4 regions of the Arthrobacter sp. fls2-241-R2A-172 genome follow, and region 2 is predicted to be linked to each of the others. Evidence: riboswitches for the same ligand, from Rfam matches in the RefSeq annotation. Region 2 holds a riboswitch; each other region holds the start of a gene.
What was found. A riboswitch is a leader RNA that binds a small molecule or an ion and turns the genes downstream of it on or off. The one in region 2 is predicted to bind S-adenosylmethionine.
Positions count from the first base shown of each region.

Region 1: another riboswitch for S-adenosylmethionine. It lies ahead of QRM57_RS06440 (hypothetical protein); the one in region 2 lies ahead of QRM57_RS13540 (aminotransferase class V-fold PLP-dependent enzyme).
Region 3: another riboswitch for S-adenosylmethionine. It lies ahead of QRM57_RS17445 (DUF1737 domain-containing protein); the one in region 2 lies ahead of QRM57_RS13540 (aminotransferase class V-fold PLP-dependent enzyme).
Region 4: another riboswitch for S-adenosylmethionine. It lies ahead of metX (homoserine O-acetyltransferase MetX); the one in region 2 lies ahead of QRM57_RS13540 (aminotransferase class V-fold PLP-dependent enzyme).

Region 1 is NZ_JARVTB010000003.1:190,257-198,018, reverse strand. It holds gene QRM57_RS06460 (APC family permease) at 1-1,509, shown strand, start outside; gene QRM57_RS06455 (DUF559 domain-containing protein) at 1,818-2,606, shown strand; gene QRM57_RS06450 (helix-turn-helix domain-containing protein) at 2,709-3,284, opposite strand; gene QRM57_RS06445 (sodium:solute symporter family protein) at 3,553-5,094, shown strand; SAM riboswitch class IV at 5,284-5,403, shown strand; gene QRM57_RS06440 (hypothetical protein) at 5,420-5,776, shown strand; gene QRM57_RS06435 (hypothetical protein) at 5,773-5,964, opposite strand; gene QRM57_RS06430 (VIT1/CCC1 transporter family protein) at 6,190-7,362, shown strand; gene QRM57_RS06425 (matrixin family metalloprotease) at 7,447-7,762, shown strand, end outside.
Region 2 is NZ_JARVTB010000008.1:142,939-150,700, reverse strand. It holds gene QRM57_RS13565 (sigma-70 family RNA polymerase sigma factor) at 1-736, opposite strand, end outside; gene QRM57_RS13560 (DoxX family membrane protein) at 917-1,432, shown strand; gene aroA (3-phosphoshikimate 1-carboxyvinyltransferase) at 1,439-2,809, shown strand; gene rsgA (ribosome small subunit-dependent GTPase A) at 2,812-3,927, shown strand; gene hisN (histidinol-phosphatase) at 3,982-4,794, shown strand; SAM riboswitch class IV at 4,978-5,091, shown strand; gene QRM57_RS13540 (aminotransferase class V-fold PLP-dependent enzyme) at 5,125-6,531, shown strand; gene QRM57_RS13535 (class I SAM-dependent methyltransferase) at 6,652-7,440, shown strand; gene QRM57_RS13530 (metal-dependent transcriptional regulator) at 7,450-7,762, shown strand, end outside.
Region 3 is NZ_JARVTB010000013.1:32,828-40,589, reverse strand. It holds gene QRM57_RS17470 (amino acid permease) at 1-1,094, shown strand, start outside; gene QRM57_RS17465 (carboxymuconolactone decarboxylase family protein) at 1,288-1,770, shown strand; gene QRM57_RS17460 (PLP-dependent cysteine synthase family protein) at 1,922-2,995, opposite strand; gene QRM57_RS17455 (aromatic amino acid ammonia-lyase) at 2,989-4,554, opposite strand; gene QRM57_RS17450 (NtaA/DmoA family FMN-dependent monooxygenase) at 4,554-5,882, opposite strand; SAM riboswitch class IV at 6,048-6,161, shown strand; gene QRM57_RS17445 (DUF1737 domain-containing protein) at 6,175-6,438, shown strand; gene QRM57_RS17440 (rhodanese-like domain-containing protein) at 6,435-6,845, shown strand; gene QRM57_RS17435 (O-succinylhomoserine sulfhydrylase) at 6,846-7,762, shown strand, end outside.
Region 4 is NZ_JARVTB010000003.1:591,813-599,574, reverse strand. It holds gene QRM57_RS08175 (SGNH/GDSL hydrolase family protein) at 1-364, shown strand, start outside; gene QRM57_RS08170 (winged helix DNA-binding domain-containing protein) at 442-1,548, shown strand; gene metX (homoserine O-acetyltransferase MetX) at 1,579-2,706, opposite strand; SAM riboswitch class IV at 2,721-2,837, opposite strand; gene QRM57_RS08160 (bifunctional o-acetylhomoserine/o-acetylserine sulfhydrylase) at 3,011-4,351, opposite strand; gene QRM57_RS08155 (VOC family protein) at 4,557-5,195, shown strand; gene QRM57_RS08150 (CPBP family intramembrane glutamic endopeptidase) at 5,280-6,053, opposite strand; gene QRM57_RS08145 (histidine phosphatase family protein) at 6,140-6,796, shown strand; gene QRM57_RS08140 (DeoR/GlpR family DNA-binding transcription regulator) at 6,806-7,597, opposite strand; gene QRM57_RS08135 (class II fructose-bisphosphate aldolase) at 7,622-7,762, opposite strand, start outside.

The DNA.
Region 1 (7,762 bases), on a different contig from region 2:
CACCTCATAGAAAACCCCTTCGCCCCGGACTTCCTCGAGGGGCAGCATGTCGTCATCACCCTGGCGCTGATTGCTGGTTTGGGAGTGGTCTTCCTTCGCGGCTTCAAAGAGGCTATCAACGTTGCCGTCGTCCTGGTGGCTGCGTTCCTGGCCCTGAACCTGGTGGTGATTTCGGTTTCCATCGGACATCTCTTCACCGAAGCGCACGTCATCACCAACTGGTGGACAGCCCTGACGACCTCGCATGGCGACCCCATCATGATGGTTGCCCTGGCGCTCCTGGTATTCCCCCGGCTTGCCCTGGGCCTGTCCGGATTCGAGACAGGCGTGGCCGTCATGCCGCAGATCAAGGGCTACCCGTCCGACACTGAAGCCAACCCGGTGGGACGCATCAAGGGCGCCCATCGGCTCCTGACAACTGCAGCCATCATCATGAGCTCGTTCCTCATCACCTCCAGTTTCACCACGGTGATGCTTATTCCGGCGGCCGAATTCGAATCCGGAGGCAAAGCCGAAGGCCGCGCGCTTGCCTACCTCGCCCACAAGTTCCTTGGTGACGGCTTCGGAACGGTCTACGACGTCAGCACCATCGCGATTCTCTGGTTCGCCGGCGCATCAGCCATGGCAGGTTTGCTCAACCTCGTGCCGCGCTATCTTCCCCGCTACGGAATGGCTCCCGCCTGGGCCCGCGCCCTGCGCCCGCTGGTCCTGGTCTTCACGGTCATCGCCTTCATTGTGACCATCATTTTCCAGGCCGACGTCAACGCCCAGGGCGGCGCCTATGCCACCGGCGTCCTTGTCCTGATCACCTCCGCTTCCATCGCGGTGACCCTTTCCGCACGGCGCAAGAAGCAGCGGGCCCAGTTCATCGGCTTCGGCATCATCTCCCTGGTTTTCGTCTACACCACGGTGGTCAACTCGATCGAACGCCCGGATGGCCTGAAGATCGCGGCCCTCTTCATCCTTGGCATCATGGTGGTCAGTTTCATCTCCCGCATGCGCCGGGCGTTCGAACTGCGGGCCACGCACATCAAGCTGGACGAGAAGGCGTTGGAGTTCACGGCCAACCATGCCGAGGGGCCGGTCCGGATCATCGCCCACGAACCCAAGCACGTAAGCGCGGGCCGTTACAGGGAAAAGCTCCAGCACGCCCAACAGGCAAACCACCTTCCCGTCGACTGCGACGCAGTATTCATCGAGATCATCGTGGACGACAGCTCCGACTTTGAGCAGGAACTGCAGGTGGTGGGCAAGGAGAGGCACGGCTTCAAGATCCTGGAAGTGCACAGCAACAACGTGCCCAATACCCTTGCCGCCGTCCTGCTGCACATCCGCGACGTCACCGGCCTGATGCCGCACATCTACTTCCGCTGGACCGAGGGCAACCCGATCTCCAACCTGAGCAAGTTCCTGTTCTTCGGCGAGGGCGAAATCGCGCCCGTAACGCGCGAAGTGTTGCGGGAAGCGGAGCCGGACATCACCCGCCGGCCCTGGGTCCACGTGGGCTAGCTCCTCCCCCGCCGCGCTCCTCCCCAGTTGGCGGCCGCCTCCGCCGCGCTCCTCCCCAGTTGCCGGCGGGAAGGGCACGCATGGATCCCGGGTTTCCGCGCTCGCCCTGGGGCCTTGGGCCTCCTGGGTCAAAGCAAACGGGGAGGAACGCAGCTGCGGACTGGTCCAAACGGGGAGGAACGCCGGCACAACCATCCGGACAGCCGCCCACGTTTCCCACATGCGGCGATTCCCGCATTCCCAATGCCCCTCGAGCCCACTGGACTGGCTGGATGGACGCCATCCAGTACTTACAGACAATCGGGGGGTTGCCCGCACCAGGCTACTCACGCACGGAAATTTCCCGGCTGCCAGAACAGGGAGCCAAGCAACCTCGGCGCGGCGTCTTCATGCTCAAGGGTTGCAAACCGGAATTTGCCACGGCAATCCGGAACAACGCCAAAGTTACGTGCGCCAGCGCAGCCAGCTATTACGGCCTGTGGCTCAGGAACCCGCCCGAACAACACCATTTGGCTTGCGATCACGGCCACGGCTCAGGTTTCGTGCGGCACCGGACCATAAGGTTCGACGCCGATCCAGCACTTCCGCTCGCGAGCGTCGAGGATGCGGTGATTCACTCACTGGGGTGCCTCCAACCCAATGCGGCAGCAGCGATGGCAGTTTCAGCTGTCCGGCTCCGCGGAGTCCCTTTGGCCTTGCTGCGGGGCGAACTCAGCGCCCACAAATCCCGCCCATCACTGCTGATACTTCAAGAACTCGACCTACGGGCCGAGTCCATCGTGGAAGTCGATACCCAACACCTCCTAAAAAGCCATGGCATTGCCTACGATGCTCAAGTGCAACTCCCGGGCATCGGCCGCGTGGATTTCCTGATCGAAGGAGTGCTCATTGTCGAGGTGGATGGCTTCGCTTTCCATGCGGACCGGTCAGCTCTGCGTCGGGATCTGTTCCGCAACAACGCGTCCACGCTTAAGGGATTCTCCGTCCTCCGCTACCCGCCGGAGGCCATCTGGTACGAACCGGGCCGGGTCATAGCGGAAATCCGGGCAGTGCTGGAACGGCGGCGCAACGCTCCTCCCCGGTTGGTCAGCAAGTAAGTCCAAGCAAACCCCGGAATTACAGGGCAAAGGATCACCGAGAGCCCCCGGAAGCGAGGCAACCGGGAAGGAGCACAGAGGCTCCGCGCGAAGGGGAAAGAACTACCGGCTCGCAGCGGGCACAAGGACCCAGAGCACTTCGACGGTTTCGTCCGTGGGGTTGATCCAGGTGTGAGGCTCCCGGCCCGGGAAGGAGAGGGTATCGCCTTCTGCGAGGTCGTATTCCTCGTTGGTCAGGATGAGCTTGATCCGGCCCTTGACTACATGCAGGACATCCACGTCGCAATCCACTGCGTACAGCTCGTTCTCACCGCGGCCGCGGGGTTCGATGGTGGCCTGCAGGATCTGCAGGCGACGCTCGGAGCGCGCAGTCAGCAGGCGTTCCACGATCCCTTGGCCACCCAGGGAGATGCGGGGACCGTCGTCGCGCTTGGTCAGGTGGGTTTCCGGTGCGGCGAACAAGTCCCCCACGGAGACGGACAGAACCTGGCACAGGGTGACAAGTGACGCGACCGACGGCGATGTCAGGTCCCGTTCCACGCGGCTGAGGAACCCTTTGGTCAGACCAGTAGCGTCTGCCACCTGCTCGATGGTGAGTCGTTGCGCCTGCCGGGCTGCGCGGATTCTGGAACCGATGGCAACTGGAACGTTGCTTGGTTCAACGGGGAGAGCCTTCATTCACGAACCTTTCAGGCCTGTCATGTGGCCCTGTCATTGGAGCAATAGTAGCCGGATCGCGCAGAAGGGAAGCCAGAAACTACGGAAGCATGTCTTAAGCATCTTGACTGTTACTCCCATCACAACATATCCTCTGAGGCAACAAGTGTTGTCTGTGAGGCATACGACACCCTCCCCAATCTCCAATCGTCAGCACGGAGACTTCGACCCTTCGCAGGAGTATCGTCGAAATCCCCAAACCTCCGTGCATCAGCTCCAAGGACCGTTCATGGAATCTTCGGCTATAAACATCGCAATCGTGGTGGTGTACCTGCTCGCCATGCTGGCGTTCGGCTGGTGGGGCAAGTCCCGCACCAAGAACAACAGCGACTTCCTGGTGGCAGGCCGCCGCCTTGGCCCCTTCCTTTACACAGGCACCATGGCCGCGGTGGTCCTCGGTGGCGCATCCACCGTCGGCGGCGTCGGCCTGGGCTACAAGTTCGGCATTTCCGGAATGTGGCTCGTGGTGGCCATCGGCGCCGGTGTGCTGCTGCTGAGCCTGCTCTTCGCCGGCACCATCCAGCGCCTGAAGATCTACACCGTCTCCCAGATGCTCAGCCTCCGCTACGGCAGCAAGGCCACGCAGACATCCGGAATCGTGATGCTCGCGTACACCCTGATGCTGTGCGCCACGTCCACTGGCGCCTACGCCACCATCTTCGTGGTGCTCTTCGATTGGGAACGCTGGCTGGCAATCGCCGTTGGCGGGGCAATCGTGCTGGTCTACTCAACCATTGGCGGCATGTGGTCCATCACCCTGGCTGACCAGGTGCAGTTCATTATCAAGACCGTGGGCATCTTCTTCCTGATGCTGCCGTTCGTCATGAACGCTGCCGGCGGCATGGACGGCATCCGTGGGCGCCTCAAGGACAGCTTCTTCCAGATCGACGGCATCGGTACCCAGACGATCATCACGTACTTCGTTGTTTACACGCTGGGCCTCCTGATCGGCCAGGACATCTGGCAGCGCGTCTTCACCGCCAAGACCCCCACCGTTGCCCGCTGGGGCGGCGCCACGGCCGGTGTCTACTGCATCCTTTACGGCATCGCCGGCGCCTTCATTGGTCTCGCAGCCCGCGTGGCACTGCCGGATATCGACGTCGCGAACCTCGGCAAGGACGTTGTTTACGCCGAGGTGGCAACCCACATCCTCCCCGTCGGCATCGGTGGCCTGGTGATGGCCGCGGCTGTCGCCGCCATGATGTCCACCGCCTCCGGTGCACTGATCGCTGCCGCTACGGTTGCCCGCGCCGACGTCGTCCCGTTCGTGGCCAGTTGGTTCGGCAAGACCATCAACACTGACGACACCGAAAACCCCGAGCACGACGTCAAGGCCAACCGTTACTGGGTCCTTGGCCTGGGCATCGTTGCGGTCCTGATCTCCATGGCCGCGCAAGACGTGGTGGTAGCCCTCACCATCGCCTACGACATCCTGGTGGGCGGCCTCCTGGTCGCGATCCTCGGCGGCCTGGTGTGGAAGCGCGGCACAGGCATCGCGGCTGCATGGTCCATGGCGGTTGGGTCCGTGCTGACACTGGCCTTGCTGATCATGTTCGCAACCGGAGTCATTCCCAGCGAAGACGGCGTCTACGCGAACGAACCCATCTACTACGGCCTCGCGGCCTCGTTCGTCGCTTACGTGGTCATCTCGCTCCTCACCCCGCGCACCGATCCCGCAGTCCGGGCCGCCTGGGACAAGCGAGTGGCTGGCGCGATCTCCGACGAACTGCCGATCGAAGCACACCCGGTCAGCTCCAGCAGGGCTAACTAACCCAAACACGCAGGACAAGCGAAACAAAGCAACGCCCGACGGCGGCGCTCCCCTTATCGGGGAGCGTCGCCGTTTTGCTGTACCCCCGGAAAGTACTCGTTGTGGGGCCTGCTCTGCGCGCCAAAACCCCACCCACATACGCTCACCAGGCCCCACAACGAGCGCGCGCGTGCGGTAGTGTGGTGCCAGCTTCAAGAGATGTGGTGCCAAGCTCCGACTGGCCACACACCAACCCCATGTTCACGGGTGGTTCGGATGAGGAAGCGGCCCGCCCCGGACCCAAGACAACCGAGCGGGCAAGAGCACTCCCCCTAGGAGAAGTACCTTGCCGTACCACGCCGACAGCAGCCAAGCCCCCACGTCGCCGGCACCCGGCGCCCAAACACCCGGCGCCCAAACACCTGGCGCCCAAACACCCGGCACCCCCGCCGAACCCGCAGCCAGCAAGGTTACGGTGATCCCCGCCGTCGACCTCTTCCTGGGGACCGTCACCATAGCGACCGGAGCGAAGAGCGTGACGCTGCGGCACCCCGATCCGCGGTTGATCGCCCGGGCGCTTGCGCAGGCCGTGCGCCCCACCCAATGGTGCGCTGCGTCAGCGACGCTGACGGTGACCGTTGCCGCCGTCGGAAAGTCCATGGGGCTGCCGAGGCACTTTTATTTTCCGGAGCCAGCTGCCTAATCCTCTTCGTCTTCCTCCCGGAAGTCGTCCGTTTCATCGATCGGGACCACCCGTTCGTCATCCTCCGGTGCGTCCACTTCCTCCACCCAGGGCTCGTCCACTTCCTGGTCCTCTGCGTAGTCGTAGGCCGGGTCGGACTCCACAGTTGCCCGCTCCGGGTAATTGGCGTGTGATTCGGTGGTGTTCATGATGCAACCTCCGTCCCATGGGCCGCGAACGGCCCGATGACCTTGCGCGGGAGACCCCGCCCTGTCATTCCATCTGAGCACCGGCCCACGGACCGGTCAAGGGGCCGAAATTACGGCGCACCGAACATTCCGGGTAAGGAATACCAGCCAAAAATCCCCGAAAATAACCGGTAGTGTTGGGCATGCAATGGGGCCGTAACTACCCCACCCAGCACAGGAGAAAAAGTGCAACAGCACCAGGAATCCCACGGTCCGTCGAGCCCCGTTCCGGACCCCATCAACGAAACCGAAGCCCCGCAAGAGGCCGAAGCACCACTAACCGCGCCGACGTCCTCGGACATCAGGCGCTGGCGTCAGTACCTGGCGGACGAGCGGGCCGAAGCCGCCGTATACCGGGAACTCGCCCAACGCCGGGACGGCGAAGAACGCCAGATCCTGCTGGCCTTGGCCGAGGCCGAAGGCAGGCACGAAGCCCACTGGCTCAAGCTCCTCGGGGAGCACGCAGGAATGCCCAAGGCGGCGTCCGGTCGCAGCCAGTTCCTGGGCTTCCTTGCCCGCAACTTCGGATCGGTGTTTGTGCTCGCTTTGGCGCAGCGGGCCGAAGGCCGCTCCCCCTACGGCACCGAGCCGGCCGCAACGCCAGCCATGGTGGCGGATGAGCAAATCCATGAAGAAGTGGTCCGCGGACTCGCAACCCGTGGCCGGAACAGGTTGTCCGGCACCTTCCGCGCCGCAGTCTTTGGCGCGAACGACGGCCTGGTCAGCAACCTTTCCCTGGTCATGGGCATGGCCGCCACCGGGGTGCCCAGCCCGGTGGTGTTGATGAGCGGCGTGGCGGGTTTGCTGGCAGGAGCCCTTTCCATGGGCGCGGGAGAATACGTCTCCGTGCGCTCGCAACGGGAACTGCTCAACGCCACCCTCCCCACGCAGGCCACGCTCACCGCTGCGCCGTCCCTGGACATTGAGCACAACGAACTGGTCCTGGTCTACCTGGCCCGCGGCATGACCCAGGAAGCGGCCGAGCACCGGGCCGCCGAACGCATGGGATTGTTCAGCTGCGATTGCGATCCCAGCCTCTCCCTGCAACCCGAAAAGCCCGCCGAGGACGAGCACGAATCCGTGGGCTCAGCCTGGGGCGCAGCGTTGTCCAGCTTCTGCTTCTTCGCCTCGGGCGCCATCATCCCCATCCTGCCGTTCCTGTTCGGCATGACCGGTGTCGCAGCCCTCATGGTGGCTGGCGTCCTGGTGGGCATCGCGCTGTTGGCGACCGGCGCCGTCGTCGGCCTCCTTTCCGGTACGTCGCCGCTCAGCCGCGGCCTGCGGCAGCTTGCGATCGGCCTCGGAGCGGCAGCCGCCACCTACGGACTGGGATTGCTCTTCGGCGCAGCGATCGTCTGAGTTGGACGGCTCCGGCCGCAGCCCGTACTGTTGGTTCGTCCTCCGCGCTGCCCCGCGTGACCAGGGCGTGAGGAATGGAGAGCCGTGGACCCGGAGCGGGAAGAAGTGCGTGTGCCCAGGCACCGGCGCACGGGAACTGCTTTGCGTGTTCTCCGCGGTGTCCTCCTGGCCGTCGTCGCGGCCGTCATTGCCGTCGTGGTCAGCGGTTACCTGCACGGCGACCCCCGCATCACAGCGCTCTTTCCCGGGGCGGGCGTGCCAGGCACGCCGCAGCCAGGAAGCCAGGGGCAAGGGAAGGCCGCCCGACCGGTCGACGCGCCGCCGCCGGGACTTGAGGAAGCAGACGCCCCGCTGGCCTCACCGCCGGCGCCCGGAACCACCAACGATTCGTACAAGTTCC
Region 2 (7,762 bases):
GTTCGGCGGCATAATCCGCCAGCATGTCCCGCAGCATTTTCCTGCCGCGGTGCAACCGCGACATCACCGTGCCGATGGGGGTGTTCATAATTTCTGAGATCTGCTTGTACGCATATCCCTCGACGTCCGCGAAGTAGACCGCCAACCGGAATTCCTCCGGGATGGCCTGCAACGCGTTCTTGACGTCGGAGTCCGGCAGATGGTCCAACGCCTCGGCTTCCGCGGACCGCAGCCCCGCGGAGGTGTGGGACTCGGCCTTGGCCAACTGCCAATCCTCAATCGTGTCCGAATTGGACTGCAGGGGTTCCCGCTGACGCTTTCGGTAGAGATTGATATAGGTGTTGGTCAGGATGCGGTACAACCATGCCTTGAGGTTGGTCCCGGGCTTGTATTGGTGGAAGGCGGAAAAGGCCTTGGTGTAGGCCTCCTGGACCAGGTCTTCCGCGTCCGAAGGGTTCCGCGCCATCCTCATCGCTGCCGAGTACAGCTGGTCCACATACTGCATGGCGTCGCGCTCGAATCGGGCACGCCGCTGCTCGGACGTCTCAGAGGAGACGTCGACGGCGGCCGTCGCCTCCGCAGTGCCCTCTGCGGACGATTCGGCTGCTTCATACATGGCCGCTGCGGCCGGTTCAATGGTGCTCATCGTTGCCAAGTCTACTGTCAGCTTGGGTGAAACCAGCTGTGAACCGTACCCCGGCTCTGACAGGACCGCCCGGTCCTTAACCAAAGTCAAAAAACCAACTCCGTTCAGCGAAGCGGCAACACCATGCCGCGGTCCGGTCTCCACCGCACCTGTTGTTCACAACGGCCGCCGCTGGGTAAATATTCCGCAAAGGTGCAAGACTAGAGCAGACTGCACCCCGTGAACACAACACTCATCCAATAGTGTGGCAAGCCATCCAGGAGGCAAGACATGTCTGTTATCCGTTTTCTCGCGCGTCCCATGCTCGCGTCCAGCTTCGTCGTCGCAGGTCTGGGAAAGCTACGGAACGCGGACGACACCGCGAAGCAACTCTCGCCTGTACTGCGCCGCGCATCGGAGTCCCTGCCCTTCAAGGCAGACGAGAAGACCCTTGCCCGTGTTATCGGCGGCGCCCAGCTGGGCGCCGGGACATTGCTCGGCCTGGGCAAGCTCTCCCGTTTCGCCGCAACCGTTCTGGTTGTGACGTCCGCCCTTAACTCCTATGTGGAGTGGCGCTCAGCCGATATCAGCACCAAGGAAGGCCGGATTGCCCGCAAGGCACGGCTCCTCAAGAACATTTCCCTCACGGGAGGCGTCCTGCTTGCTTCCGTTGACACCGAGGGCCGGCCAAGCATCGCATGGCGGGCCGAGCACCTCGCGGCCGACGCCAGGAAGGTCACCGGCAAGCAGATCAAGCGCGCCGACAAAGCAGTTCGCAAGGCCGTAGACAACGCAGTTGGAGCATAAGGAAGCATGACAGGCACCACCCCCGCCAACACCGACCCAGCAGCTACCGAAACCTCGCTTCCGCTATGGTCCGCCCCGTACGCCCAAGGCCCTGTGGATGCGACGGTGACGGTCCCGGGTTCGAAGTCGTTGACCAACCGGTACCTGGTGCTTGCAGCTTTGGCGGATGGGCCGTCTCGCCTGCGGGCTCCCCTGCATTCCCGCGACTCTGCCCTCATGATCCAGGCCCTTCGGCAGCTCGGCGCCACGGTCACTGAAGAACCCGGCGACGGCGACTACGGACCCGACCTCCTGATCACGCCGCTGGATCCCCTGGCTACAAGCGCAGAAACCGCCATCGATTGCGGGCTGGCTGGAACTGTGATGCGTTTTGTTCCGCCGCTCGCGGCGTTGCGCCGCGGGGCTACCGTGTTCGACGGCGATCCGCATGCGCGCAACCGACCCATGGGCACCATCATCGAGGCCTTGGTGGCGCTGGGGGTTCCTGTCGCCGCTGAAGGAGGCAGGACGCCGTCGGCCCTTCCGTTCACGGTGGAAGGCACCGGGGAGGTGCGCGGGGGGCACCTGGTGATCGATGCCAGCGCTTCGTCGCAGTTCGTCTCTGCCTTGCTGCTGGTGGGTGCGCGTTTCACCGAGGGCCTGCACCTGGAGCATGTAGGCAAGCCCGTTCCGAGCCTTGACCACATCTCGATGACGGTGGCGACCCTCCGCAGCGTCGGGGTCTCTGTGGACGATTCGGTGCCGAACCACTGGCGGGTATCCCCCGGTCCCATCAGCGCCTTTGACCAACGGATTGAGCAGGACCTCTCCAACGCCGGCCCCTTCCTGGCAGCTGCGCTGGCTACCAAAGGAACCGTCCGCATCCCCAACTGGCCATCCGGCACCACGCAGGTGGGCGACATGTGGCGGAGCATCCTCGCCACCATGGGAGCGGAAGTCACTCTTCAGGACGGGACGCTGACCGTTACCGGTGGTCAGGAGATCAAGGGCGCGGACTTCGACGAAACCAGCGAACTCGCACCCACCGTTGCCGCGCTCTGCGCACTTGCAGCCGGCCCTTCGCGTCTCACGGGCATTGCCCACCTACGTGGCCACGAAACTGATCGGCTCGCGGCCCTGGTGGCCGAGATCAACAGGCTGGGTGGTGACGCTGAGGAAACGGCTGACGGCTTGGTTATCCGGCCAGCTGCCCTGCATTCCGGGATCGTGCACAGCTACGCGGACCACCGCATGGCCACAGCGGGTGCCATCCTTGGCCTCGCCGTCGAAGGGGTCAAGGTCGAAGACATCGCCACGACGTCTAAGACCATGCCGGAGTTCCCGGACATGTGGGTTCGGATGCTCGGGACTGCCGGCGCGGAAGAGGCCGGCAACTGACCATGGCCCGCGACGCACGCTCCTGGGACGAGTCCGATGTCCGTATCCGTCCCAACAAAAAAGGGTCACGCCCCAGGACCAAGGACCGCCCAAGCCACGATGACGCCGTCATTGGGCGCGTCATCACCGTAGACCGGGGACGGTACCGGGCAATTGTCGGGGAAGACACCGACAACGAGCGCCTGGTCATCGCAGCACGGGCCCGTGAACTGCGGCGTAACCCCGTGGTCCCGGGTGACTTCGTCGCCCTGGTCGGAGATGTCTCCGGAGACCCGGATACCCTCGCCCGCCTGGTCCGGGTGGAGGAGCGCAGGACGCTCCTGCGCCGCAGTGCTGACGACACCGATCCGATCGAACGTGTCGTCGTGGCCAATGCCGATCAACTCGTGGTGGTGGTGGCGGCCGCGAACCCCGAGCCCCGGACCGGATTCATCGACCGCGCCCTGGTGGCCGCGTATGACGCCGGCATCGAGCCGCTGCTGCTCATCACCAAGGCGGACGTCAAGGACCCGGCGGAACTGCTGGCGAACTACCTCAGCCTGGACTTCCCCGTAATCATCAGCCGGACCGCCGATTCAGGGGCCGGCGGCATTGACGCGCGTTCCGACGACGGCCTGTCCGCCCGCCTCGACCGGGATGCCGTCGCGCAGCTCCGCTCCCACCTCGGCGGAAAAGTAACTGTCATGCTCGGCCACTCCGGTGTGGGCAAGTCCACCATGGTCAACGCCCTGACGGGAGCCGAACGCGCCACTGGCGGCGTAAACGCGGTGACGGGCCGCGGCAGGCACACTTCCTCGTCGGCCCTGGCCCTTAAACTCGATGACGCCCCCACGGGAAGCTGGATCATCGATACTCCCGGCATCCGCTCCTTCGGTTTGGCCCATGTGGACCCGGACCGGATCCTGCGTTCCTTCCCCGACTTGGAGCCCGGCACGGATGGCTGCGAACGCGGCTGCAAACACGACGCAACCGCCATCAATTGCGGACTGGATGCGTGGGTCAACGAAGGCCATGCCGGACCGTCAGGCGTCGCCCGCCTTGCCTCACTGCGTCGCTTGCTTGGGGCTGATCCCCGGCTCGAAGCGAAAGAGGCCAAGGAATTGGGCACGGTCAACTGATCGTGGCGGCTTCACGTCCCCACTGCGGCCAGTGATTCAGGATAGTTTGGTGGCATGACCCATCCCGTTTCCACCTACAACGATGACTTGCGTCTCGCCCACGTCCTCGCAGACTCAGTAGATGCCCAGACCATGGATCGCTTCAAAGCGCTGGACCTGCAGATCGAAACCAAGCCGGACCTCACACCCGTCACAGATGCGGACAAGGCCGCGGAGGAAGCGATTCGCGGCCAGCTGTCCCGTTCCCGCCCCCGCGACGCCGTCCTGGGCGAGGAATTCGGCAGCAGCGGACACGGCTCGCGTCGTTGGATCATCGATCCCATCGATGGCACCAAGAATTTTGTTCGCGGTGTTCCGGTATGGGCAACGTTGATTGCGCTGGTCGATGAAGGCGAACCGGTTGTTGGCGTAGTGAGCGCCCCGGCTCTGGGCAAGCGGTGGTGGGCAGCCAAGGACATGGGCGCTTACATGGGCCGTTCGCTCGCCTCCGCCACACGCCTGAAGGTTTCCAACGTCTCCCGGTTGGCGGACGCGTCGATGTCGTACTCGAGCCTTTCCGGCTGGAAGGAACGCGGCAACCTCGACGAATTCATGGGACTCACAGAGGACATCTGGCGTACTCGCGCCTACGGGGATTTCTGGTCCTATTGCCTGGTCGCCGAAGGCGCCGTGGATATCGCCTGCGAACCTGAGCTGAATCTCTACGACATGGCTGCCTTGGTGCCCATCGTCACGGAAGCCGGCGGACGCTTCACGTCGCTGGAGGGCGAAGACGGACCGTTCGGCGGTAACGCGTTGGCCACCAACTCGATATTGCATTCGGAGGTCCTCAAGCGCCTCAACCCTGGGCTGGACGACCTCCTCTAGCTCCGGTTGCGGCACGGCCCGCATCGAACCATCACGAAATTTTCGACGGCGGACGACCCCTTTTGGGGCCGTCCGCCGTTTTATCTTCGCCCAATGACGACTTTTTCGTTCCACGTAACAATGCGCTTAACAATGTCCACCGGCTTTGGAGTGGCTGATGGGTATGCCCTAACCTTTTTTACAGGTCACGAGTGCCAGCGCTAAACCCCGGTTTGCTGGCCGGCAACCCTCCATTCGCGGTGGGGTGCCCCGGGTGACGACCCGGCCGGTCCGGAACGGATACGGCAAGCGCGGATCCCCCATGCGGGGGTCCCTCTTAAGTGAGGTCCCATGAGCACCGTTACGTTCAACGCCAACACCATTCCGTCGTTTGCTGAGGCAAGCGCAGTGCCGGTTGCTGCTGCACGTCCGCTGGCCGCTGTCACGGGCGCGGAGTTGCAGGCGCCCCTGATCCAAGGCGGCCATGTCCGTTATGCCAACCTCGACTACGGCGCATCGGCACCTGCCCTGACCATCGTCTCGGCGCACCTCAACGAGGTTTTGCCTTACTACGCCAGCGTTCACCGCGGTGCGGGTTTTGCTTCGCAGATCAGCACCTCTGTCTACGAAAATTCCCGGAACATCGTGCGTGAATTCGTGGGCGGCCGGGCTGATGACTCCGTGATTTTCACCCGCAACACCACTGACTCCCTGAACTTGCTGGCCGGATGCCTCCCCGTGGTTGATGGCCAGGTCGCTGGCGAGGTCCTGTACCTGGACATCGAACACCACGCCAACCTGCTGCCTTGGCAGGGTGTGCCCCACCGAAGCGTCGTTGCAGCACCAACCCTGGCCGCAACGTTGGATAAACTCCGCGATGAACTCGCCCAAGGCGGCGTGAGCCTGCTGGCGGTCACGGGCGCTTCGAACGTCACCGGTGAAATCCTCCCCATCGCCGAACTGGCTTCCCTTGCCCACGGGTTCGGCGCACGGATCGTGGTGGACGCCGCCCAACTTGCACCCCACCGCCGCATCAACATCGCAGAAGCGGACATCGACTACCTGGTCTTCTCCGGCCACAAGCTCTACGCTCCGTTCGGCGCTGGAGTGGTGGTGGGGCGCCCTGACTGGCTCGACGCCGGTGTCCCCCACCTGGCTGGCGGCGGAGCCGTCCGTGAAGCCCGGTTGGATTCGGTCAGCTGGGCTACCGGCCCGGCCCGCCATGAGGGCGGTTCTCCCAACGTTCTGGGAGCGGCAACCCTGGCCCGCGCCACCCAGGTGTTGGCCGGCCTGGATGAGCAGGAATGGCATGACCATGAAGCGGCCATACGTTCCTACCTTGTTGAAGGCCTGGAAGCGATTGAGGGCGTCTCTGTCCACAAGATCTTCAGCGATTCCGTAGACACCATTGGTGTGGTCAACTTCTCCGTGGAAGGCTTCGACGCCGGTTTGGTCGCCGCCTACCTCGCGGCGGAACACGGTGTCGGCCTTCGGGATGGCCGGTTCTGCGCCCACCCGCTGCTCAAGCGCCTGGGACTGCCGTCAGGTTCGCTGCGGGCAAGCTTCGGCGTCGGCTCCCGGTTGGAGGACGCCACCAGGTTGCTGGCAGGCATCGAGGAACTCAAGCGCAACGGACTTGGCTGGGACTACGTAGTGGACGAAGGCCGCTGGGTACCCGCGAACGACCACCGCAGCTACCCTGAATGGGCACCCAATACTCCGGGCACGGCAGGCGCAGCGCCCTGCACTGTGGACTAGGAATCCGCGCACCAAAGGGTTCCACGGCTGCGGTAAATTCGTAGGGTACCTTTTGGCAACCCTGTGAAGGAGCTCCGCGTGTCCACGCCGTCCCCCGGAGCCGCGAGTCATCCGGCGGTCATTCCCGGACCAGCAGGACCACGCGGTCCCAAGCTCCACGCCACCCGCAGGCACGAACTGGGCCAAAGCTTCCAGGACGGCGGGGAACATTATGACCGCGTGCGCCCCGGATACCCCATGGACTCCCTGGAATGGATCCTGCCCCAAGGGGCCCGGACAGCGGCCGACATCGGGGCGGGCACCGGCAAGTTCACGTCGCTTCTCCTCCAGCGGGACCTGGAGGTTGCCGCCGTCGATCCTTCACCGGACATGCTGGAACAACTGCGCAAAAGCTATCCGCAGGTCAACGCACTGGTGGGAACAGCCGAGGCAACAGGGCTGACGGACTCAGCATTCGACGTCGTCAGCGTTGCGCAGGCATGGCACTGGTGCGACCCCCTCCCCGCCAGCACGGAGATCGCCAGGATCCTCAGGCCCGGCGGAACGATGGGCCTAGTGTGGAACCAGCTGGACACGTCCATTCCCTGGGTCCACAGGCTGTCCCGGATCATGCACGCGGGAGATGTCCACAAGCCGGGATTCCGGCCAGTTATCGGTCCGGAGTTCCATGGCCTGGAACGCCACCTGACCACATGGGAGGATCCCCTGACTCCGGAGGACATCATGGAGTTGGCGAAGTCGCGCAGTTACTACCTCCGTGCCGGCGAGACCACCCGTGCGAAAGTCATGGATAACCTCAAGTGGTACCTCCACGAACATCTTGGACATGCTGCGGGCGAAACAGTGCCCGTGCCCTACGTGACGCAAACGTGGCGTGCACTCAAGGTCCAGGGTGCGCCGCCACGGTAGGCTTGGTGTGTGAAGACCAGTACGCCCTCCTCCTCGATCGAGGACTACGTCAAGGTCATCTACTCCTATACGGAGTGGCAGGACAAGCCGATCACGTCCTCCCAGCTCGCCCAAAGGCTGGGCGTGGCCAACTCCTCCGTCTCGGAAATGGTCCGCAAGCTCAAAGACCAGGGCTTGGTTGACCACCAGCCCTACAGCGCCATTCGACTGACCTCTGAAGGCATGCGGCTGGCCTTGTCCATGGTGCGTCGGCACCGGCTCATCGAAACCTACCTTGTGGAGGAACTGGGCTACAGCTGGGACGAGGTCCACGACGAAGCCG
Region 3 (7,762 bases), on a different contig from region 2:
CAGTTGCCCTGGGCTCCGAATTCACCGCGGCCGGCCTCCTGATGCAACGTTGGTTCCCCGGTATCGACGTATGGATCTGGTGCTTCGTCTTCGCAACAGTCCTTTTCACACTGAATGCCATCTCATCGCGGGTCTTCGGCGAATCTGAGTTTTGGTTCGCGCTGATCAAGGTCGCCGCCGTCGTCGGCCTCATCATCCTGGGCGGTGCCGCGCTGGCTGGCTTCCACCCGCTCGCCACCGGCGACTACCCCTCATTTGGCTCGAACTTCACCACTCCGGATGGTCTCTTCCCCAACGGCTTCACGGGGGTCTTCGTCACCTGCTTGGCCGTCTTCTACGCCTTCTCCGGCTCCGAACTGATCGGCGTCGCAGCGGGCGAAACGGCCAATCCCGGTGCCACCATCCCCAAGGCCATGCGTACCACGGTCATCCGGCTCATGATCTTCTTCGTCGGCGCGATCGTGGTCATCGCGGCCACCATCCCGTACGAGCAGGTCAGCGTGGATGAGAGCCCGTTCGTCACCGTCTTCTCCATGCTCGGGATCCCCTTCGCCGCGGACATCATGAACTTCGTGATCATCACGGCGCTGCTCTCGGCCGGTAACTGCGGGCTCTTCTCTTGTGCCCGCATGCTGTTCTCGCTGGCAGACGAAGGCCACGCACCCAAAGCCTTCAAGAAGCTGACCAAACGCGGCATCCCCATGATCGCCCTGTGTGTCAGCATGCTTGGCGGCCTGGCTTCGCTGATCAGCAGCGTTGTGGCGCCTTCCACTGTCTACCTCGTGCTGGTGTCCGTGGCCGGCTTCGCGACGGTGGGTGTCTGGATGTCGATCGTCGCTTCACACTTCATCTACCGCAGGACCTTCGTGAAGAACGGAGGGGACCTCTCAACGCTCCCCTACAAGGCCCCGCTCTTCCCCTTGGTCCCGATCCTGGCCTTCGCCTTATGCCTGGTGTCGCTGATCGGCATTGCCTTTGATCCCAACCAGGTCGCCGCGCTGTTGTTCGGTGTTCCGTTTGTTGGAGCCTGCTACGCGTTCTTCTACTTCAAGTACGGACGACGGCGGTCGCTCAAGAAGGTTGCCGGCGCTTAGGCCCGGAGCCTCCCGACCTCGCGTGACGAAGAACCAGCCCCTGGACAACCTGAACGGTTTCCCAGGGGCTGGTGCCGTCTGACGCCCACTCACATCCCACCCCCATCACCCCAACGCTCACTCACATCCCACCCCCATCACCCCAACGCTCACTCACTTCGTTGGCCCGCGTGCGTTGCGTTAGGCTCCAACCATGCCCGAACAGGAAACAAAACCACGTCTTGCCGGCTATCTGGATAAGCAGCAGCCCGACCTCTACGCCACGCTCAGCCACTATTCCCAACAGCTCGTCGAAGAAGCTGACCGGCTAGGTGTTCCGCGGCGAACCCTCGAGCTCATAAATTACTTATCCTCGCAAATCAACGGCTGTGCATTTTGCCTGGATCTTCATCACCGGCGGGCATTGAAGTACGGCGAAACAGAACAGAGGCTTTCCTTGGTGGCCGTGTACCGGGAAGTCCAGCTGTTCGAACCAGCTGAAGTGGTAGCCATGGAGATCGCAGAACAGATCACGCGCATGAGCAGCTCGAGGCCTAGTCCTGAACTCTTCGAACAGGCGCGCCAGCACTACAGCGACGAACAGATCAGCGTCCTCTGCATGGCAGCAATCGGGATTAACGCCTTCAATCGACTGTCGATTCTGAGCGAGCATCCCGTCCGCGCGACGAAGAAGTAACAAAACGGAACGTGAGAGAGCGCCCGGCCCAAGCGGGCGGAACGTGAGCGAGCGCCCGGCCCAAGCGGGCGGAACGTGAGCGAGCGTCCGGCCCAAGCGGGCGGAACGTGAGCGAGCGTCCGGCCCAAACGGGCGGAACGTGAGCGAGCGTCTACTGGAGGGGGTTGCGGGCGTCGGGAACGTCGGCGGCGAGGCGGATGCCGTGCTCAGCCAGCCACACCGGGTTGAAAGCCTTGCTCAGGTAGTTGGTGCCGGCGTCGGGGGCTATGGCTACCACCACCGAACCGTGCGGCGCAGCGCGGGCCACCCGGAGGGCTGCGGCCACCGCAAGCCCGGACGACGGCCCCAGGGCGAGCCCCTCTTCGTCCAGGAGCCGGTGCACGGTGGTGAAGACCTCGTCGTTGGGTATCCGGAGGAAACGGTCCACAATCCCGCGGTTGAATGCCTTGGGCCACTCGGGTTCGGGCCACGAGTTGCCCACGCCATCCACCAGGATTTCGCCGGGGTGGCCGCCACTGTACGCGGATCCGTAGGGGTCCGCACCCACGACCTCCAGGTGGCCGCCCGGGCGTGAAGCTGCCACCTGCTCCTTCAGGAACCGCCCGTTGCCGCTGATGGTCCCTCCGGTCCCGATGCTTGCCACGAAATGTGTGATCAGGCCACCCGTCTGTTCCCAGATTTCAGGACCTGTGTTCTCATAATGCGCGGCGGGATTGGCAGGGTTATCGAACTGCATCGGCCGCCAGGCGCCGGGCGTCTCTGCGGTGATGCGCGCCGCCACGGCACGGGCATTCTCCGGCGATTCGGAGGGGGCGTTCCAGTCGGTGAGGATCACACGCGCGCCGTAGTTGTGCAGTGCAGCGAGCTTCTCCTGCGAGATGGTGTCACCGGTGATGACAACAACAGGGTGGCCGGTGAGGTGCCCGATCAGGGCCAGCCCGATCCCGGTGTTCCCGGAGGTGCTCTCCACGATCGTGGCGCCCGGTTTCAACTCCCCGGAGCGTTCTGCGGCACGGACCATGCTCAACGCCGTGCGGTCCTTAATGGAGCCGCCGGGATTCTCGGATTCGAGTTTGATGTGGACGGCGCTGCCCAACCCACGGCTCAGGGCCTCAAGTTTCACCAGCGGGGTGTTTCCCACCTTCTCCAGGACTGAAGCATCCAGCACGTCCGGTGTTGGACCTGCTGAGTGCGCGCCGTGTTTGCGGATGTCGGTGTTCACCATGATTCCCCTCCTTCGGACCCGATGACGTGGTGCACGAGGCCGCGCAGTTCCGCCCGCGCCCGCTCCACCAGATCCGACGCGGACGGACGGTCCGCCAGCACATCGGCCAAGCGACCGACGACGGCGCCCGTCCCCTTACCGAGTGGCTGCGCCGCCCCTGCCTCGAGCAGCAGGTAGGACGCCGTGAGGGCCTCAATCGTCAACAACTTCTCCAAGGCCTCCACCGACTTTTCGAGTTGCTGCAACGCAAGCGGGGCCAGGGTGGAGTGGTCTTCGACGTCGGCGGACAGGGTTGGTGCTCCAAGGGTTGCCGGTGCGGCGAGGAATTTGAGTTCAGCGAGGAGCCCCGCTGCGGAGTACCAGAGCAATCCCGGCAGTTCTTCCTGTGCAAGGCCAGACCCGTTGGCGGCCGCCGCCAGGTGCTTTGCGCGGATGGCCCGTTGCGGCGGGTACAACTTGGCGATGCGCCGCTCGCTGGAGATGCCCACATGGGCCAAAGCGAGCCGCAACACTTCAAAGGACAGCGCCAACTGGGTGGGCTGGAAATTCCCGCCAGACACCACCTGCCCGGACCCGACATCCACCAACGGGTTATCACCGCGACCGTTGAGTTCCACTTCCAGCGCCTCACCCAGATCCGACACCAAGGACCGGAATGCCCCGTGTGTCTGCGGTGCGGCCCGGAAGGAGAGGGCGTCCTGAACCGAAACCTCAGCCCGGACATCCTCCAGCCAGCCGCCGCTCAAAAGTCGACGAACAGCAGCGGCCGAGTCCCGCTGCCCGTTCACTGCCTTGGCTGCCTGGATCGCCGGCGAAAACGGGCTGAGGTTCCCGCCGCCGTCGTACCTTGCGATGGTTTCAAGGGACAAGGAAAGCGCGACGTCGGCAAGTTCGGCCAGGTGCCGCAGTCGCCTAAGGACCAGGGCACCGACGCCCACGGAGTAGGAGTTCGCGCTCACCAGTGACAGGGCCTCACCGGCTGCGAGAGTGAGGGGCTGCAGCCCGGCATCGGCGAGCGCTTTGGCCCCCGGGACCAAGGTGCCGTGGGAATCGAACGCTTCACCTTCGCCGAGGGCCACAGCCGCGACGGCGGCGAGTTGGGTGAGGTCCGATGAGCCCACTGAGCCTTCGGAAGGGATGGCGGGGTGGACGCCGCGGTTCAGGAGTTCGGCATAGAAACGGGCCGTGTCGGGACGCACTCCTGAGCCACCACGGCTGAATCCCACAAGGCGGGCAAGAATGACGGCCCGGGCGGCGGCGCGGTCCAGATATGGGCCCACGCCACTGTTGTGATACCGGACAACCTGAACCTGATAGTTGAGGATCGACTTGTCCTCCACAACGGTGTCACGACCGGATCCCAGCAGGGTATTGAGCCCGTAGACCCGCTGGCCGGACGCCGCAACCTGCTCCAGGATCTCCCGGGATCGGCCGATTAAAGTCAACGCATCATGGTTGAGTTTCACGTGAAACGAGTCGTTGCTGGCAACCAGGGCCAAGCGTTCAGCGCGTATCGGGGCCGTCCCTACCACCAGGGTCCCCGCATCATCAGACGTCATCAGAAGTCCAGGAGGTTCTGCCGGAATCCGCCGTTGCCGTAACTCTTCCTCAACAACCCCCGCCGACGCAGCTCAGGGGTTAGTTTGTCCAGCACTCCATGCACCGTCACGGGATCCACGAAGCCGGAGAAAAGGAACCCGTCGCCGCCCACCGCGGAGCCGGTCTCCTCGAGATAGTCGGCGATTTCGCCCACCGTACCGATGATCGAGTCCCCTGCCCCGCCGCTACGGGCCTGCAGGATCTGGCGAAGCGTGGAACCTGGCGGCGCTGCTTTGGCGAAGTGCTCCAAGGTGCCCTGGTTGCTGTTGGTAGTCAGCTCGGGCAACGGGGCATCGAGGTCGAACTGCTTGAAGTCGATGACAGAAAGGTAGGAGATGGAGTTGAGCTGGCTGTCGATGTCCCGTTGGGTGAGCTCACGCCGCTGGGCACGCAGCTCCTCAGCTTCCGCAGCCGAACCGACCACCGTGGGCTTGAGGACAAACAGGACCTTCACGTCATCGGGGTTCCTGCCGGCCTTCGCAGCCTCGGCACGGATGGAGTCCCGGTATGCCTTCATCCCGTCTGCGCCTCGTGCCAAGGCGATCGCTACATCGGCATGCCCGCCAGCGAAGGCCTTGCCGCGGGGTGAAGCCCCGGCCTGAACCAACACGGGCTCCTCCGGCAGGGGCGCCGTGTTCAGCGGGCCCCGGACCTTGAAGAAGTCGCCTTCATGGTTGATCGGGTGAACCTTGGTGTGGTCTGCGAATACCCCGGCGGAAACGTCCTCAAGCACGGCGCCTGGTTCCCAACTCCGCCAAAGCCGCCTCACGACGTCGACGAATTCCTCCGCTTTCTCATACCGCAGGTCGTGTTCAATCTGCTGGTCCAGCCCGTAGTTCTGCGCGGCGAGGTCGCTGCCGGAAGTCACCACGTTCCAGCCAAGCTGCCCCTCTGAGAAGTGCTGCAAGGTGGCCAGCAGCCGGGCGGCAGTGAAGGGCGGGTAGAAGGAAGCGCTGACCGTGGGCACGATCCCGAGGTGCTCTGTGGCGGAGAGCAGGTAGGGAACCAATGCGAGGGGGTCGTGCTTGGGCGCGAAGGAAGCGTGCGCCAAGGACACCTCGGCCGTACCGCCGTAGGTATCAGGAACGGTAAGTGAGTCCTCGATGATGAACAGGTCGAGCCCGGATCGCTCGAAGGCCCGCACGGCCTCCTGGTACAGGGCAGGCTTCTTCCAGTCATAGCCCAGCCCGTAGCCGGGCGTCCCCCAACCCTGAACTCCGAATCCGTGGCCCACGAACCATCCAAAATGCAGCATGGCCTTGAGTGTAGGACTGCTCTGTTCGTTCACCGCGACCTGGTTTCTTGCGAAGTTACAGGGGGACGTACTGGGTCAATTATGCTCCCGGGACGTCATAAATGGGTCCTGCCACAGCACCCTCCGGTTACGCAACATGACGGCGGGCAAACCCCCGCCACATGCAGCCCAGGCGCCCTGAATGCTACGTTTTTCTTGAGTAATGAGTACCAGCGCGAAGCCCTGACTTGCTGGTCGGCAACCCTCTCTCCGGCGGGGTGCCTCAGGTGACTACTCGGCGTATCGGACAAATTCGAACTGCAAGCGTGACTGAGGAGCACCAGCAATGCCTGAACCCACTGAAGAAAAACTTTCCTACCGCCTGATCACAGGCCCGGACACCCGCGATTTCTGCGAGCGGATCAGCTCCGCACTCGCCGAGGGCTATGTGCTCCATGGCAGCCCGGCAGCCACCTTTAACGGCACGGACGTCATCGTCGCCCAGGCAATCGTGCTTCCCGCAGCGATCGCCCACGCAGACGCCGCCGTGGCCGACGCCGTCGACCAGCTTGAAAATGACGACGACGAAGCGTTCGAGGGCCACGCATGAGCTACGCAGGCGACCTGACCCCGCAGGACGCGTGGGCCAAACTTGAGGCAGGTGCCATCCTGGTGGATGTCCGTGCCGAGGGCGAATGGGCCCACATCGGTATCCCGGACACCAAAGCCACGGACAACGATCCCCTGTTCATCCAGTGGAACCTCGCCGGCGGCATCCCCAACTCCCGCTTCATTGAGGACCTGCGGCAGCAAGCGCCCGAAGACGACGGCGTGGAGCTCGTCTTCCTGTGCCGCTCCGGCCAGCGTTCAATCGCAGCAGCCATCGCCGCAACCCAGGCAGGCTTCACCGCGTACAACGTCCTTGAGGGCTTTGAAGGCGAACCTGACCGCTATGGCGAGCGCACTGTAAATGGCTGGAAAAACCGTGGCCTACCAACGAACCTGGGGACCGACTAAGTGACTTTCAATCCCGACGCCGCTGGCTGGAATCCTGATACCCAGGCCGTCCGTGGCGGTCTTGACCGCACCAACTTCCAGGAAACGTCCGAGGCCGTCTTCCTGAACTCCGGCTTCGTCTACGAATCGGCTGCCGCTGCCGAACGTGCCTTCACCGGCGAGGACGAACGATTCGTCTACTCCCGTTACGGCAACCCCTCCGTGGCCACCTTCCAGGAACGGCTCCGCCTGCTGGAAGGCACCGAGGCTTGCTTTGCGACGGCGTCCGGCATGTCTGCGGTATTCACCGCCTTGGGTGCCCTGCTGGCTGCCGGGGACCGCGTAGTCGCCGCCCGCTCCCTGTTCGGGTCCTGCTTCGTGATCCTCAACGAAATCCTTCCGCGCTGGGGCGTGGAGACAGTATTCGTTGACGGACCCGACCTGGACCAGTGGCGTGAAGCCTTGTCCAAGCCCACCACGGCCGTGTTTTTCGAATCTCCGTCCAACCCCATGCAGGAGATCGTCGACATCGCCGCGGTCAGCGAGCTGGCGCATGCCGCCGGCGCGACCGTCGTCGTCGACAATGTCTTTGCCACTCCACTGCTGCAGCGCTGTGGTGAGCTGGGCGCCGACGTGATCGTGTATTCCGGCACCAAGCACATCGACGGCCAGGGCCGCGTTCTTGGCGGCGCCATCCTGGGCACCAAGGAGTTCATCGACGGCCCGGTCAAGCAGCTCATGCGGCACACCGGACCTTCGCTGTCCGCGTTCAACGCCTGGGTGCTGACCAAGGGTTTGGAGACCATGGGGCTGCGCGTGAATCACAGCTCTGCGTCCGCTTTGAAGATCGCGGAATGGCTCGAGCAGCAGCCCGCCATCAGCTGGGTCAAGTACCCGCTGTTGAAGTCCCACCCGCAATACGAGCTCGCAGCTAAGCA
Region 4 (7,762 bases), on a different contig from region 2:
GACAGTGGCCGCACGGCACGACGCCATCATCGCGGACATGTGGTCCCTTCGTCAGCTGTCGGATTCCCAGATGTGGGATGTGGACCGGCTGCACTTCTCCCCCTTGGGCCACCACACCATCGCCATGATGGTCCTGGACGCCCTCAACGTCGAGCACACCCTTGAGCCATTGATGCCCAAAGCCCTCCCGCCGCGGACCTGGCGCGAAGCCCGCTCTTCGGACCTCGTCTGGGCGCGTGAGTACTTTGTCCCGTGGGTCCTGCGCAGGCTTCGGCACCAGTCTTCCGGCGACGGCATAACGCCAAAGCGCCCGACGCCGGGTCCCGTCTTCGGCGCCGACGGCACCTTGCTGCCGCGCAACTAACGTGCGGCTCGCGTCCGGGGAGGACCCCAATGTCGGATGACGGTTCTCCCCTGACGGGAAAGGTCCGGCAGTTGCGAATGAGGCGCCAGCAGCTGCGTGCTCCCCACGCCGGTTCGCTGGCCGAAGCCCTCCGCAACCTGCTGGCAGTCCAGTCACAGGAATTTGCTTACGCGCGGTGGACACTCGCCCAAAGGTGCCAACCCCACGCCGGGGTTAACGCAGCCGATGTCGAGCAGGCGGTGGCGGACGGCACCGTCCTGCGCACCCACATCCTCCGTCCCACCTGGCATTTTGTTCACCGGGACGATCTCGGCTGGCTGATGGGGTTGTCCGCCGACAGGCTCCATCAGGGAAACAAAGGCATGTACCGGCAAACCGGCCTGGACCAGGAAGCCGCAGCCCGAAGCGGACACGTCCTGGCGCGTGCCGTGGAGGGCGGGGCGCACAAGACCCGGGAAGAGCTCGCCGCGATCCTCGGCGCGGCCGGTTTGCCCAGCAAGGGTTTGGCGTTCATTTACCAACTCATGCACGCGGAAATCAGCCGGATACTGGTCAGCGGCACCCCCGTCCGGTCCGCGGGTGGTGCGCTGAAACAGACATACGCCCTGTTCGACGAACGGGTCACGGGCACCGCGGATGGGCCGCTGACGGGCACGGACCGTGAACAGGCCCTCGGCCGGCTGGCCCTGCGGTACTTCGCCAGCCGTGGACCTGCCACAGTCAAGGACTGCGCGGCCTGGTCGGGCCTCACCATGAAGGACGTGAACCTGGGGCTGACCGTTGCCCGTGAGCTCTCCCCCGGAACGCTCGGGGCGGCCTCTTTCGATGGGTTGGAATTTCACCTCGCCTCCGAAGACGTCGGAGGGTTTTCCGGGCCGCCCCAAGAGACGGCACTCCCCCGCGTTGACCTCATCCAGTGCTATGACGAGTACGTGATGGGGTACTCCCAGTCCCGGCACTTTCTCGGCGGAAAGGCACCGTACTTCCCCGAGGACAACAGCCCGCTGCACGTTGTCCTGGTGGACGGGCGCCTGGCAGGGTGGTGGCGGCACGCGTTCACCAACGGCGTCTGCGAACTCGACATCAGGATGGACCGGCCCACCACGCCTGATGAAGACATCGCACTGGACGCCGAAGTGGAGCGATACGGACGCTTCCTTGGCCTCCCGACCAAAAGGGCATGAGACGTCAAGGCTAAGCTGGGAGCCACTGCTTTAGGACTGGGAAAAGAAGGCCTGGTGGAGTTGCGCGGACAGTTGACCGATTTCGGTCAGGAAGCCGTCGTGGCCAATCGGGGCTTCGATGACGTGGACCGGTACGTTCCCGGGAAGCGCGGCCGCCAATTCCCGCGATTGTGCGGGGAAGTAAAGCCTGTCACTGTCCACCGCCGCAACGAAGAACTGCGCAGTGGTCCCGGACAGTGCGTCTTGGAGTGAGCCACGCCCCCTGGTCACGTCGTGGGACATCAGGGCTTCGGTGATGGCAACGTAGCTGTTCGCGTCAAAGCGGCGGACAAGCTTGTTCCCTTGGTGGTCCAGGTAGCTCTCCACCTGGTATCGGCCCCGCTCCGCGAGGACGGCGGCAACAAGCGGCGTTTCCTGGGGCTGCGGCTGACGTCCAAACCGGTAATCCAGTTCCAGGGCCGAGCGGTAGGTGATGTGCGCAATCCGGCGTGCCAACGCCAGGCCCTCTTCGGGGGCTGGGCCGCCGTAGTAGTCGCCGTTGTTGAAGTTCGGGTCCTGCCGGATGGCAAGGGTCTGGGCCTGCGCGAACGCAATCTGCTCGGCCGTGCTGTAGGCGCCGACCGAGATCACAGCGCACCGTTCAACCCGTTCGGGAAATGTCACGGCCCATTCCAGGGCCCTGGCACCTCCCATGGATCCGCCCAGTACGGAATGCCAGGCCTTGATTCCCAAGGTGTCTGCGAGTCGCGCTTCAGCCTCCGTGCTGTCGCGCAGCGTGATCAGGGGGAACCGGGATCCCCAGGGCTGGCCGTCCGGCGCTTCGGAGGACGGGCCCGTGCTTCCATAACAGCCGCCCACGATGTTGATGGAGACCACGAAGTACTTGGTGGTATCGATGGTGGCGCCAGGTCCGACGAGTTGTTCCCACCATCCTTCCTCGTCGGTTGCTCCGCGAGCCACATGCGTGCTGCCCGTGAGCGCATGCTCGATGAGCACGGCATTGGAGGCATCCGCATTGAGCCGGCCCCACGTTTCATAGGCCAGGACAACGTCCGGAAGGAAACCACCGGCCTCGAGTTCGAGCGAACCGATGCTGGCGTACTTAACCGTGCCGTCCGCTTCTTCGGCTGTGGGTATGGCTGTTGCAGTGATGGTCATTCCTTTGACACCTATCCTCGCGCTTGCCCGTCGCCTTGCGCGCGAACGGGCCAGGTCTTCACCCGGGGCACCCCACCGCGGAGGAGGGTTGCCGGCCAGCAAGCCGGGGCTACATGCTGGCACTCGTGACCTATAGAAAGAGTGTAGGAAAAACCGGGCCACTCTGGCGAAGAATGTGACAACACTGTGACGGTTTCGGGTCACATCGTTCGCAAATGGGCGCTGTGGAGCGCCGCCCTTCGAATATTCGACGGCGCGGGGCGGCGCTGCACAGAAGGTGTTCGTTACTGGATCAGGCGGGCCACTAAGCTCCCTTGGCCGCCCTGAAGCCTGCTTCGAGGTCGGCGATGATGTCGTCCACGTGCTCGATGCCAACAGACAGGCGCACCAGGCCTGGTTTCACGCCGGCGATCTCCTGCTGCTCTGCGGTCAACTGGCTGTGCGTGGTGGAGGCCGGGTGGATGACCAGCGAACGCACATCGCCGATGTTTGCCACGTGTGAGTGAAGCTCCAGCCCGTCCACGAAGCGCTTGCCGGCTTCGACGCCGCCCTTGATGTTGAAGGCGACGATGGCGCCGGTGCCGTTGGGGCCATACTTCTTGCCGCGCTGGTACCACGGGCTGGACGGCAGACCCGCGTAGGCGACCGATTCGACGTCGTCGTGCGCTTCAAGCCATTCCGCCACTTTGGTGGCGTTGGCGACGTGGCGTTCCACGCGAAGGCTCAAGGTTTCCAGCCCCTGGGCGATCAGGAAGGCATTGAAAGGCGCGACGGCGGAGCCCAGGTCCCGGAGCAACTGGACGCGGGCCTTGAGGATGTAGGAGAGGTTTGCGCCGAGCGCCCCGTCCTTGCCGAGGTCGCGGGCATAGACCAGGCCGTTGTAGCTGGGATCGGGGGTGTTGAAGCCCGGGAACCGCTCGGGGTCCTTGCCGAAGTCGAAGTTCCCCGAATCCACGATCACGCCGGCAATTGCCGAGCCGTGTCCGCCGAGGTACTTGGTGGCGGAGTGCACCACGATGTCGGCGCCCCATTCGATGGGACGGATCAGGTAGGGAGTGGACAGGGTGTTGTCGACAATGAGCGGCACCCCGGCCTGGTGCGCGACCCCTGCGATACCTTCGATGTCCAGGACGTCCTGGCGCGGATTGGACACCACTTCGCCGAAGAAGAGTTTGGTGTTCGGCTGCACGGCGTCACGCCACTGGTCCAGGTTGTCCGGGTCTGCGACGAAGGTAACCGAAATACCGAACTTCTTCAGGGTATGCGCGAGCAGGTTGTAGGTCCCGCCGTAGAGGCTGGGGCTGGCCACAACGTGGTCACCTGCCTCGGCGATGTTCAGGATGGCGAAGGTCTCCGCCGCTTGTCCGGAGCTGAGCAGGAGCGCGCCGAGGCCCCCTTCAAGGCTGGCGATCCGCTGTTCAACGGCATCCTGGGTTGGGTTTCCGATGCGGGTGTAGATCGGCGCGAGCTCAGCCAGTGCGAAGCGGTTGGCTGCGCTTTCGGCGCTGGGGAACACGAAGGACGTGGTCTGGTAGATCGGCAGCGAACGAGCACCGGTGGCGGCGTCGGGCTCTTGACCTGCATGGATCTGGCGGGTTTCGAAAGACCATCCTTGGGACATGGAGTTCTCCTGTTCGTGGCACATGGTTTCAACGGAATTGATGGAGTGGTGTGAACTGGGGCCAGTCTAGGAACACCCTGCGGGCCTTGGACAGCTTTGTGACGCCGGTGGAATGATTCGGTCCCCCGGCGTACGTTTGTGACACTGTTGCACCCTTGTGCAATAACATCCCATGTTGGTAAGGCTTGGCTTAGCTGAGACGCCGATCACAAAGTGCCAAGATGATGCCATGCGCATGGATCACGTCTCTTACGCCTGTGAACGAGATGGCCTTTTGGCCACTACCGAACGAATTTCCGCGGCATTGGGAGTGGACGCAGTCCGGGGCGGAGTGCACCCGCGCTTCGGAACCCGGAACATGATCATTCCCCTCGCGGATAACAAGTACCTGGAAGTCGTGGAGGTCCTGGACCACCCGGCTTCCGACAAGGCCCCCTTTGGCCAGGCAGTGCGTGCCCGCTCGGCTGCCGGTGGTGGCTGGATGGGCTGGTGCGTCGCCGTTGACGACCTCGCCCCCTTCGAGGAGCGCCTCGGCCGCGCCGCCGTACCCGGTAACCGCAAGTTCCCTGACGGCCGCGAGCTGGTGTGGCAGCAGATCGGCATCCTTGGCCTGATTGCCGATCCCCAGGTCCCCTACCTCCTCAAGTGGGAGGGCGACCCCACCCTGCATCCTTCAAAGGTCTACGAAAGTGACGTGAAGATGTCCAGCCTCACCATTGCGGGCTCGGCGGAACGTGTGACCGAGTGGTTGGGCGAACCCGTTGAAAAGCCGCTGGAGGACGTAGCCGTCCAGTGGATCGCACCGCGGGGCACTCCGGGCATCATGGCTGTGACCTTCGAAACAGCCTCCGGGGCCGTTACCATCTGACCGTTCCACAAAAAGCTTCGGCCGCCATCAGCGGGTGCCAATGACGTCACCCACCGATGGCGGCCGGATATTTTTAACGGCCGCCTACCCCAGCCCCACTGCCTTCCCGAAGAGGCTGAACCCAACGAACGCCACGATGTCCAGCAACGCATGGGCGATGACCAAGGGCATCACCCGCTTGGTCTTCGTGTAGATCCAGGCGAAGACCAAGCCCATCACGACGTTGCCAATGAAGGGCCCAAAGCCCTGGTAAAGGTGGTAACTCCCCCGCAGGACTGCGCTGACCGCGATGGCCACCGGCGTGCTCCACCCGAACTTGCCGAAGCGGTCCATCAGGTAACCGACCACGATCACTTCCTCCACGATCCCGTGCCGGATCGCGGACAGGATCAGCACAGGCACCGTCCACCAGTACGCGTCCAGGCCACTTGGCACAATCGCCGTGGTGATGCCCAGTGCCCTTCCTGCCGCGTAAAGGCCCAACGAAGGAATGCCGATGGCTGCTGCCAGTCCCAGGCCGTGGAGCAGGTCCTTGCCGGGCCGGGCAAAATTGAACCCCAGCCGGGCGAACGCTGATCCGTTGTCGCCATTCCGGTTTGCCTGGACATGCGTGGACAGGAAGTAGAACACCAGAGCCACAGGCACCAAGGCAAACACGATGTCCAGCAACTGGTACGTGAGGTCGAAGTATTCGCGGGTGCTTTGGGACCTGTTCAAGGTCGAGGTCGCATCCGCCAACGGCGCCCGGGTCATCTTGTCCAGCAGCTGCACCACCGAATAGACGGCCGACTGCCCCAGGGAAAGACCAAGCACAATCAGCACTTCGGCGCGCAGCCGGCGTTGGGAGGCAAGGAACATGTACCTATCTTGCCTGCAGTTCCTGCCACTTTGCCGGGAACCGCCGCCCTATGCTTGGTGGGATGGGTGCCCCTGGGAGAATTTTCATGATTCGGCACGGCCAGTCCGCCGCGAATGCCGACACGTCCATCTACAACCGTGTGCCGGACTATCGGATCCCCCTGACGGACCAAGGTCTGCAGGAGGCACGGATCGCCGGTGAGGACCTTCGCCGGAGGCTCGACGGCGAGCAGGTCTGCGTCTACGTTTCACCGTACCTGCGGGCGTATCAGACTCTTGAAGCCATGAACCTTGGCCCGCTGGTGGAGCGGGTGGTCGAGGAGCCCCGGCTGCGGGAACAGGACTGGGCCAACTTCCAGATAGCCGGAGACATCGAGGACCAAAAGGAGCTCCGCAACCTCTACGGCCATTTCTTCTATCGCTTCCGCGAGGGCGAGTCAGGCTCGGACGTGTACGACCGCGTGTCCTCGTTCATGGAAACGCTGTACCGCCACTGGCAAAAGCCCACCTATGCACCGAACACGCTGCTCGTGACGCACGGCCTGACAATGCGCCTGTTTTGCATGCGCTGGTTCCACTGGACGGTGGAGTACTTCGAGTCGCTGAACAACCCGGAGAACGCCGAGTTACGCACGCTGATCAAGAACGACGGCGACCAGTACAGTTTGGACCTGCCGTTCACCCAGTGGGTGCCCAGGGACGTGGACGACTCTGTGCTGCACGCGCCAAGGATGCGGTTCTAGCAGCAGACCCTAGCCGGCAGGGGCAACGATGACCTCGGTGCCCTTGGCCTCAAACGCGGCTTTGTCCTCGGCGCTGATGCCCGAGTCGGTGATGAGGTGCCGGAAGTCGTAGCCGGACATGGCCGCGAAAGAGCGCCGGCCCACTTTGGAGGAGTCGGCCACGACGTAGGACTCCGTGGCCCGGCGTGCCATCACTGTGTTGACCATGGCTTCGCCTTCATCGGTGATGGTAGGGCCGAGGTCCGGATCCACGCCATTGACGCCGATGAAGGCGATGTCCAGCGCCACCTTCTGCATGATGACATCCGTGTAGGGGCCCACGAGTTCGTAGGAGCGGGGATTCAGGATCCCGCCGGTCACCATGATTTTGATATTGGGCCGGACTGCCAGTTGGGAGGCGATGTTGATGGCGTTGGTCACGACGGTCAACGTAGGCCTGTTTGACGGCGCGTTCAGGTCCTCGCGGGTGGAGAGAAGCTGGGCCAGGGCCGTGTTGGTGGTTCCACCGCTGAGGCCGATCACGGCTCCGGGGCGGATCAACGACGACGCGGCCAACGCGATTTCCTGCTTGGCTTCGGCATGATCGTCCCGGTTGTACCGCCCGGGGAGGTCGTAGGCAACGGACCCGGTGGTGGCGCCTCCCCTGGTTCGGCTGAGCAGCCGCTGCTTGGCGAGGCTGTCGAGATCCCGCCGGGCCGTTGCAGGCGACACGCCCAAACGCGTCACGATGTCCTCGACTTCCACATGGCCGGACTCGGCCAGGAGATCGAGGATGGCGGTCAGCCGATCGGTGCGGGTCATGACGAGCCTTTCGCGGGTTCCTTGCTATTTCGCTTTGGCGAACAGCGTCAGCATACGTGCGGACTCCAGCACCAGGGCATCCCGGCCGGCCTTGATGTACTTCCGGGAATCCACCACTGCAGGGTTGGCATCGAGGTACTCACGGACGGCGCGGGTAAAGAACCC